DNA from 3 places in the Kribbella sp. NPDC055110 genome. Region 2 is predicted to be linked to each of the others. Evidence: predicted binding sites of a transcription regulator. Region 2 holds the regulator's gene; each other region holds the start of a gene.
The links. The regulator HrcA, encoded in region 2, represses chaperone genes, less so after heat shock. The targets are predictions, from matches to a motif close to TTGGCACTCGNNNNNNNCGAGTGCCAA.
Positions count from the first base shown of each region.

Region 1: a site for HrcA is predicted at 1,494-1,520, ahead of groES (co-chaperone GroES). Genes of this name have one in related genera too.
Region 3: a site for HrcA is predicted at 1,179-1,205, ahead of ACWF0M_RS32885 (FmdB family zinc ribbon protein). Genes of this name have one in related genera too.

Region 1 covers NZ_JBSGTS010000016.1:126,310-129,580, forward strand. The annotation lists gene groL (chaperonin GroEL) at 1-914, opposite strand, end outside; gene groES (co-chaperone GroES) at 1,067-1,363, opposite strand; gene ACWF0M_RS24500 (class I SAM-dependent methyltransferase) at 1,556-2,725, shown strand; gene ACWF0M_RS24505 (zinc-binding dehydrogenase) at 2,683-3,271, opposite strand, start outside.
Region 2 covers NZ_JBSGTS010000002.1:166,842-170,112, reverse strand. The annotation lists gene ACWF0M_RS03775 (Gfo/Idh/MocA family protein) at 1-818, shown strand, start outside; gene hrcA (heat-inducible transcriptional repressor HrcA) at 883-1,905, shown strand; gene dnaJ (molecular chaperone DnaJ) at 1,931-3,073, shown strand; gene ACWF0M_RS03760 (16S rRNA (uracil(1498)-N(3))-methyltransferase) at 3,150-3,271, shown strand, end outside.
Region 3 covers NZ_JBSGTS010000030.1:42,138-45,408, forward strand. The annotation lists gene ACWF0M_RS32880 (penicillin acylase family protein) at 1-1,038, opposite strand, end outside; gene ACWF0M_RS32885 (FmdB family zinc ribbon protein) at 1,226-1,576, shown strand; gene ACWF0M_RS32890 (SAF domain-containing protein) at 1,636-2,253, shown strand; gene mscL (large conductance mechanosensitive channel protein MscL) at 2,370-2,759, shown strand; gene ACWF0M_RS32900 (GNAT family N-acetyltransferase) at 2,783-3,271, opposite strand, start outside.

The DNA of each region.
Region 1 (3,271 bases), on a different contig from region 2:
AGCCCGACCTCGGGGGCGACGACCTGCGCGCCGGTGAGCGCGGCCAGGTCCTCCAGCATCGCCTTGCGGCGGTCACCGAAGCCCGGCGCCTTGACGGCGACGGAGGTGAAGTTGCCGCGGATCTTGTTCACCACCAGGGTGGATAGCGCCTCGGCCTCGACGTCCTCGGCGATGATCAGCAGCGTCTTGCCGGACTGCACGACCTTCTCCAGCAGCGGCAGCAGGTCCGCGATCGCGGAGATCTTGCCCTGGTGGATCAGGATGTACGGGTCCTCCAGCACCGCTTCGCCGGCCTCGGCGTCGGTGATGAAGTACGGCGAGATGTAGCCCTTGTCGAACTGCATACCCTCGGTGAACTCGAGTTCGGTACCGAAGGTGTTCGACTCCTCGACGGTGATCACACCGTCCTTGCCGACCTTGTCGAACGCGTCCGCGATCAGGGTGCCGATCTCGGCGTCCCGGGCGGAGATGGTGGCGACGTGGGCCATGTCGCCCTTGTTGTCGACCGCGCGGGCGGTCTCCACCAGCTTGGCCGACACGGCCTCGACGGCCGCCTCGATACCGCGCTTGAGGCCCATCGGGTTGGCGCCGGCGGCGACCGCCCGCAGGCCCTCGTGCACCAGTGCCTGCGCCAGCACCGTCGCGGTGGTGGTGCCGTCACCGGCGATGTCGTTGGTCTTGGTGGCGACCTCCTTGGTGAGCTGCGCACCAAGGTTCTCGAACGGGTCGTCCAGCTCGACCTCACGCGCGACGGTGACACCGTCGTTGGTGATGGTCGGGGCGCCCCACTTCTTGTCCAGGACGACGTAGCGGCCCTTCGGGCCCAGCGTCACCTTCACCGTGTTCGCGAGCTTGTCGACGCCGCGCTCCAGGGCGCGCCGCGCGTTCTCGTCGAACTCGAGGATCTTCGGCATGAAGAAAACCAGTCCTTTTCCGTATGTCTCGTTGCAGGAGCGAGCCCTGTGTCCAACTCCCCGCCCCACCACCCCGGGTCGGGGTGCCGGACCCACTCCGCCCCGGTGCCAGAGGCCCCGGGGCGGTGTCAGTCAGGAACGGCGGGCGTTCGTCACTTGCTGACGACTGCGAGGATGTCGCGGGCGCCCAGGATCAGGTAGTCCTGACCGTCGTACTTGACCTCGGTGCCGCCGTACTTGGAGTAGATGACCTTGTCGCCGACGGCGACGTCCAGCGGGACGCGGTTGCCGTTGTCGTCGATCCGGCCCGGACCGACGGCGAGGATCTCGCCCTCCTGCGGCTTCTCCTTGGCGGTGTCCGGGATCACCAGGCCGGACTTCGTGGTCTGCTCGGCTTCGAGCGGCGCGACGAGGACGCGGTCCTCGAGCGGCTTGATCGTGACCGACACTTGCTGACCTCCACGGTCGATGTGCTGTTTGCGGTTCATGGTGGTCGCGCTCCCCTGCCGTCGCGGGGGTCAAGGGCCGGACCGCTGGCATTCTCGTATCGAGAGTGCCAACACCGAATCTAGGCCGCGATTAGCACTCGGTCAACTCGAGTGCCAAAGGATTCTCAGCGTGAGACCTCTAAAGTTGCCCGGGTGAGTGTGACCGCGCTGCTCGACGGACCGGGCGCTGAGGTACTGGCTGCCGCCTGCGCCGAGTACAGCCCCGGCAAGGAGCTCCAGCTGGTCGAGAAGCTCAGACGCCGGTACGACGCAACGCTTGTCACGACTGCGGTCACCCAGGCCGCTCTGCGCCACCGCGCCGTCGCCAAGTTCGGTGCGGACGCGGAGCGCATGTATTTCACCCCAGACGGCCTGGAGCAAGCCACCCGCACCACAGTCAGCACCCACCGAGCCGCACGACTCGCAATCACCCTGCCCGGCGCCGGCGTGGTCGATCTGGGATGTGGGATCGGCGGCGACCTCATCAGCGCCGCACGTGCCGGACTGCACGTGACCGGTGTCGAACGTGATCCAGAGACAGCAGCCACCGCCCGCGCCAACCTGTCCGCACTGGGCCTCTCCGGCGACGTACTGGTAGGCGAAGCCGAGTCCACCGACCTCACGCCGTACGACGTGGTTTTCGCCGACCCCGCGCGCCGGGCGGACGGGCGGCGCGTGTTCGACCACAACGCCTACTCGCCGCCGTGGTCCTTCGTCACCCAGCTCCTGCAGCGGACTGCGTGCGTGAAGGTGGCGCCCGGCATCCCGCACGATGCGATCCCGGAAGGTGTTGAGGCGGAGTGGATCAGTGACGCCGGGGAGGTGAAGGAGGCCGCGCTCTGGTCCGGTGAGCTGTACCGGGGCACACCACGCCGGGCGACGCTGCTGCCTGGTGGTGCGAGTGTCGCCGACGCACCGGAAGCCGACAGCGGTCCGGTCGGACAGTACATCTACGAACCCGACGGTGCGGTCGTCCGGGCCGGTCTGGTCACCGCGGTCGCCGCAGCGGTTGACGGGTGGTTGCTGGATCCCCGCATCGCCTACGTCACGGCATCATCGTACGTGCCGACCGCGCTGGCCTCGGCGTACGAGGTGCTGGAAGAGGTGCCCTACAAGGAGAAAGCGTTGCGCTCCTGGGTTCGCAACCAGGGCATCGGCACGCTGGAGATCAAGAAACGCGGCGTCGACGTCGACCCGGCCCAGCTGCGCAAGAAGCTCGCGCCGAAGGGCTCGACGTCCGCGACCCTGATCATCACGCGCATCGGCCGCGACGCCGTCGCCTACTCCTGCCGCAGGGTGACGACCAGCTTCCCGGTCGCCTGATCGTCCTCCATGTACCGGTGCGCCGCGACGATCTCGTCGAGCTCGAACACACGGTCGACGTTCGGCCAGTAGACACCGCTCTCGACCTCGTCGACGATCCGCTGCAGCACGTCCGCGCGGCCCTTCATCGTCTCGCTGTGGAACGCGGTCAGCCGGGTCCCGGACGGGATCATCGCGATCGGCTCGAAGTCCTGGATCAACCACCCACTGAGCGATCCCGCGACGCACACCGTGCCACCGCGACGGACGATCCGCAACGAGTCCACCGCCGTACGCGCGCCGATCAGGTCCAGCACATAGTCCGGTCCGTCGGGCCAGACCTCCTGCAGCGCCGAGCCGTCGTCGACCACCACATGGTCCGCCGTCAACGCGTCGACCTTGCTGACCTGACGCGTCGTCACCGCGGTCTCGACCCCGTACCCGGCCGCGATCGCCGCAGCCGCCATGCCCACGGACGACGTACCGCCGCGAATCAGCAACCGGCCGCCGCGCTCGATCCCCAACGCGTCCAACGCGCCCTGCGCCGTCAGGTACGTCTCGGGCAGC
Region 2 (3,271 bases):
AGAAGCCGCTGGCCATGGACCGCACCGAAGCGGAGCCGCTGCTGAAGTACGCCGCCGCCAACGACCTCCGGATCGGCTGCGCACCGGACACGGTGCTCGGCACCGGCACCCAGACGGCTCGCGCGGTGATCGACCGCGGTGACATCGGCACCCCGCACGCAGCGACCGCGTTCATGGTGACGCCCGGCCACGAGTTGTGGCACCCCGCGCCCGAGTTCTACTACCAGCCCGGCGGCGGACCAGTCCTCGACATGGGCCCGTACTACGTGACCAGCCTGGTCACCCTGCTCGGGCCGGTGGTCCGGGTCACCGCCCGCGCGGGCCGGGCGAAACAGCAGCGGACGATCCATACCGGACCGCGCGCCGGGACCGTGTTCGACGTGGAGGTGCCGACGCACGTCACCGGCGTACTGGAGCACGAGTCGGGCGCGCTGACCACCGTGCTGATGTCGTTCGACGTATGGGCCGGGCGGCTGCCGCGGATCGAGGTCCACGGTACGGACGGCAGCCTGTCCGTGCCGGACCCGAACGGGTTCGACGGGACCGTCGAGATCGTGACTCCGGCGCAGCGCGAGTGGACCGAGGTACCGGTCGCCGGAGGGTACGCCGGAGCCGGGCGCGGGGTCGGTGTCGCGGACATGGCCCGGGCGTTGCGCACCGGCGAGCCGCACCGCGCGACCGGGGAGCTGGCCTACCACGTGCTCGACGTACTGGAGTCGTTCGTGGACTCCGCCGTACAGGATCAGCCCCTCGATGTGGCCAGTACAGTGACGCGTCCCGCGGCCGTTCCGTTGGGAGCGTCGCCCGAGACCGCCTAGACTGGCACTCTGAACGATTGAGTGCCAGGGGAGTCTGGCCGGAGAGCCGGAGAGGGTGGTGCGCGTGCTCGACGAACGCAAGCTGGATGTGCTCCGCGCCATCGTCGAGGACTACGTGGCCACCCATGAGCCGGTCGGTTCGAAGACCTTGGTCGACCGGCACAACCTCGGCGTCTCGCCGGCAACCGTGCGTAACGACATGGCTGCGCTGGAGGAGGAGGGGTACATCACCCAGCCGCACACCAGCGCCGGCCGGATTCCGACCGACGCGGGCTACCGGCTGTTCGTCGACAAGCTGAGCACGGTCAAGACGCTGTCGATCGCGGAGAAGAAGGCGATCACGTCGTTCCTGGCCGGAGCGGTCGACCTGGACGACGTCGTCCGCCGTACCGTCCGGCTGCTCGCCCAGATCACCCGCCAGGTCGCCATCGTGCAGTACCCCTCGCTGAACCGGTCGAGCGTCCGGCACATCGAGGTCGTCACGATGAGCCCACGGCGGTTGCTGCTGGTGCTGATCACCAGCAACGGCCGGGTCGAGCAACGGCTTGTCGAGCACCCGAACGACGTCGACGAGCAGCTGATCGCGGACCTTCGGTCCCGGTTGAACACCGCCCTCGCCGGGCAGCGGCTGACCGACGCGACGACGTCCCTGGCCGGTCTGCCGGAGCTGTTCGCGCCGGCCGACCGGACGATCGTCGCGGCGATCGTCACCACCTTGCTGGAGGCGTTCACCGACGAGGTCGGCGAGCAGCGGATCGCGGTCGGCGGCGCCGCCAACCTGACCCGGTACGGCGACGACTTCGAGCGGAACGTGAAGCCGGTGCTGGAGGCCCTGGAGGAGCACGTCATCCTCCTGAAGCTGCTCGGCGAGGCGACCAACCCGCAGACGCTGACCGTTCGGATCGGTCACGAGAACCCGTTCGAGGAACTGGCCACCACGTCGGTGGTCGCGACCGGGTACGGGTCGCGGTCGGAGGCGCTCGCCACCCTGGGCATCGTCGGCCCGACCCACATGGACTACCCGAGCACGATGGGCGCAGTACGCGCCGTCGCGCGTTACGTCAGCCAGATCCTGGCCGAATCCTGATGAAGACAACCCCCTGGTCTGGAGTATGAGCACCGATTACTACGCCGTCCTAGGTGTCAGCCGTGACGCTTCACCGGACGAGATCAAGAAGGCGTACCGCAAGCTGGCACGCCAGTACCACCCGGACGTGAACGACTCCGAGGACGCGCACCAGAAGTTCCAGGAGATCGGGCGCGCGTTCCAGGTGCTCAGCGACCCGCAGAAGCGGCAGATGCACGACCTCGGCGGCGATCCGTTCGCCTCCGCGGCCGGCGGACCGGGCGGGGCCGGCTTCGGCCAGGCGTTCACGTTCACCGACATCATGGACGCGTTCTTCGGCCAGACCGGCGGGGCCACCCGCGGGCCGCGGCCGCGGACCCGGCGCGGTCAGGACGCGCTGATCCCGCTGCGGATCGACCTGGCCGAGGCGGCCTTCGGTACGACGCGGGAGCTCAAGGTCGACACCGCCGTACTGTGCCCGACCTGTAGCGGGTCCGGCGCGGCGGCCGGGTCCGAGCCGGTCACCTGCGAGATCTGCCACGGGCGCGGTGAGGTCACGCACACGCAGCGGTCGTTCCTCGGCGAGGTGCGGACGATGCGTCCCTGCCCGAACTGCCGCGGCTACGGCACCACGATCCCGAGCCCGTGCGTCGAGTGCGCCGGCGACGGGCGCGTGCGCTCCCGCCGTACGGTCACCGTCAAGATCCCCGGCGGCGTCGACAGCGGGACGCGCGTGCAGCTGTCCGGTCAGGGCGAGGTCGGTCCCGGCGGCGGCCCGGCCGGCGATCTGTACGTCGAGATCGAGGTCGAGCCGCACGACATCTTCACCCGTAACGGCGACGACCTGCACTGCACGGTGACGCTGCCGATGACGGCGGCCGCGCTCGGTACGACGATCGATCTGCCGACGCTCGAGGGCGAGACGACCCCGCTGGAGATCCGTCCTGGTACGCAGTCCGGCACCGCGACGACCCTGTCCGCACGCGGCGTACCGCGGCTGCGGCATGCCGGTCGCGGCGACCTGATCGTCCAGATCATCGTCGAGACCCCCACCAAGCTCGACGACGCCCAGGCCGAGCTGCTCAGGCAACTCGCGGTGGTGCGCGACGAGGAACGCCCGCAGGGCCAGGTCCAGGCCACCCACAAGAGCGTCTTCGGCCGCCTCCGCGACGCCTTCGGCACCCACTAGATGACATCTCGACACCCCGGGGACGACTCGCCGCCTCTCAGCGGCGCGGGGAGGTGTTTGGTAGGTGGGGGTTGCGGTGTTCTTTCGCGCTGACCTCGGCGGCGACGAGTTGGTGCTCGACGGTGCCGAGGGACGGCATGCGGCCCTGGTACGGCGGATCGGGCCGGGGGAACGCGTTCGGCTGACGGACGGGCGGGG
Region 3 (3,271 bases), on a different contig from region 2:
CACACCGGGCAGGCCGGAGAAGCTGAAGCCGGAGACGTCGAACGGGCACGCCTTGCCGACGTTGTTGCAGTGCAGGCCGACCTGCGACCAGATACCCGGCATGCTCGCGCCGAGATGCGGGTCGTTGGCCAGCAGCGGCTTGCCGGTCGTGGTGTGGTCACCGGAGACCACCCAGGAGTTCGACCCGACACCATCGCCCTGACCGAGCAGCTCCGGCAGGCCCTTGGCGACCTTCTGCACCGAGTCCAGGGACTTGAGCAGGTCCTGGGTGAGCATGCTCCGCCGGAGCTCCGCGCTGACCGGCGTGGTGGTGAACTTGCCGTCCTTGCCGATCGAGCCGGCGGACAGGATCGGCTGGTTCCGGTCGTACGGGTACTGCGGGTAGAGGCTCTCGACGTTGCGCGCCGGCATCGCGGCCAGCAGCTTCGTCCGGTCGACCTCCTCGTCCAGGTTGCCGCCCAGGTCCCACGCCATCGCCTTCAGCCAGGACAACGAGTCGGCCGCGGTCCACGGCTCCGGCGTGTAGTTCTTCGGCCCGCCGGGCTGGAGGGACAGGACGCCGTACTCCAGGCTGAGGCCGGAGCCGCTGTGCGTGGAGAGGTACGCGTTGACGCCGCGGGCGTAGTCGTCGAGGTACTGCCGGGTGGTCGGGCTGAGCAGCGGCAGCTCCTTCTCCGCCACCCGCCGCCAGCCGAGCGTCCGGACGAACTTGTCGGTCTCGAGCGCGGTCTTGCCGAACAGCTCGGTCAACCGGCCGGACGTGACGTGCCGGCGGAAGTCCATCTCGAAGAACCGGTCCTGCGCGTGCACGTAGCCCTGCGCCGCGAACAGGTCGGCCGGGGTGTCGGCGTAGATCTGCGGGATGCCGTTGGCGTCCCGGACCACGCTGACCTCGGCGTCCAGGCCGTTCAGGTCGATTGTTCCGTCGTACGTCGGGAACGAGTGGCGGACGACGAAGACGACGGTACCGGCGATCACCAGGAGGACCGTGGCGAGGGCGATTCCGCTGATGACGACGACTCGAAGCAGGCGTGGCACGGACCAACCGTAGAGAATCCCCCCGTCCACCCCAAATGGGGTCCCTCACAACTTTGCGTTGCTCTGCGTCAGCTGGACAGGGACGCAGAGTTGAGGTAGGCAGGGGCGGGTTTGGAATACTTCGGCCCGCTGGCGCATTATTAGCAGTCGGGTAGTAGGAGTGCCAGCGGCTTGAAGGGAACCGACCGTGCCGACGTACCAGTACCAGTGCACCGACTGTGGCGAAGCGCTAGAGGTGCGCCAGAGCTTTACGGACGACGCTCTGACCGTGTGCCCGAACTGCCAGGGGAACCTGCGCAAGGTCTTCAACGCCGTGGGCGTCGTGTTCAAGGGTTCCGGTTTCTACCGGAACGACAGCCGGTCGTCCGGCAAGAGCTCGGTGCCGGCCAAGTCCGAGTCGTCTTCTGGCTCGTCCTCGTCGGGCTCCGCGTCCTCCGGCTCGTCCTCCAACGGCTCCTCCGGGTCGTCGTCGTCCTCGGATTCGTCGTCCTCGGGTTCGTCCTCGAGCAGCTCGTCCAAGGGCACCAGCGCGGCCTGACCGCGCACCCTGTGGATAACTGAAGGGCGGCTGCCGGCGAAACTCGTATCTTCTCCGGCATGAAAATCCCTTCCCTGCTTCGTGACCTGATTCGCGCCGCCCGGTGGCACCGTCGGCTCCTGGCCGGCGTCGCCGCCGCGGCCGCCGTGTACTTCGGACTACTCGCCCTCTCCCCCGCGCCGCCCCCGACGGTCGCGGTCCTCGCCGCCGCACGCGATCTCGCGGGCGGCGTCGCGCCGACGCGCGACGATCTACGGACCGTCAACCTGCCGCCCGGGTCCGTGCCCGCCGGTGCGCTCAGACCTGGCAGTGAACTGACGACCCGCGTGCTCAGCGGACCGGTCAGAGCCGGCGAACCACTCACCGACGCCAGGTTCCTGGCACCACCCGCCGTGCCTTCCGGCTCGCTCGCCTACCCGTTCCGCGTCGACGACGCCGACATCACCGCGCTCCTCCGGGTCGGCGACCGCATCAACCTGTACGCCGCCGACAGCACGACCGGCGGCACCGCGAGTCAGCTCGCCCGCGCCGTGCCCGTAGTCGCCCTGCCGGCGCCTCGATCGGCCACGTCCGGCGCGCTGATCGTGGTCGCGACCACACCGGAAGTCGCGACCCGACTGGCCCAGGCCAGTTCGAACTCTCGGATCACCGTGGCCCTGACGCCGGACACGAGCTGATCACTCCTCGGGATTGTGTCGGCACGATGCGTCGTGGACCGGCGCGGTCGCTCGCCCTGACGGAAGTGCGGCCCTACGTTGTCCGGGTACAACCACCCGCTTCGTGGAGGCACCACATGCTCAAGGGCTTCAAGGAATTCATCATGCGCGGCAACGTCGTCGACCTCGCGGTCGCCGTCGTCATCGGCGGAGCGTTCGGAAGGATCGTCGACGGGATCGTCAAAGGGCTGATCAACCCGCTGATCGCGGCGATCTTCGGCAAGACAGACCTCACCGGTGTCGGGAACTTCACGATCAACGACGCGAAGTTCTCGATCGGCCTGGTCCTCGACTCCGCACTGGGCTTCCTGTTCGTCGCCGCGGCCGTGTACTTCTTCATCGTGATGCCGCTGAACAAACTGGCCGAGCGCCGCAAGCGGGGCCAGGAGCCCGAGCCGGACCCGCTGACCGCCGACCAGGAACTGCTGACCGAGATCCGGGACCTGCTGCGCACCCGCCAGTCATAACTGCCGGCAGGTGGGCGTAAACCTCAGCCTCTGAGCTCGCCGGCGCCCGCCTGCTCACCGGCATAACGCATCCAGCGGTACGGGACCGGCTGGCCGTCGTTCCACTCCTCCATCAAGGCGGCGGGGACGTCGACGAAGCCACTGCGGTGGTAGGCCCGGATGGCCGGAGCGTTCTCCGGACGGACCCGCACGAACACCTCCGAGTACCCGGCATCCAGCGCCGGCCCGAGCAGTGCCCGCACGAGTTCACCACCGACCCCACGACCACGGACCTTCGGGTCCACGATGATCCGGGCGAGTTCGACCTCGTCCTCCTCGTCGTCGAGCCAGACCTCGCCGTAGCCGACCGGCCGATCGCCGTCGAACAGCAGATAGGAGTGGATGTCCGAGTCGACCGTCCGCCAACTCGTCCGCAGTTCCTCCGGGAACGGGTAGACCACCCGCCCGGACAGCAATGCCACTTCCTTCGCGTTCGCGGCCCAGTCCGCGACCTGCACGCCGTACCCGTCGTC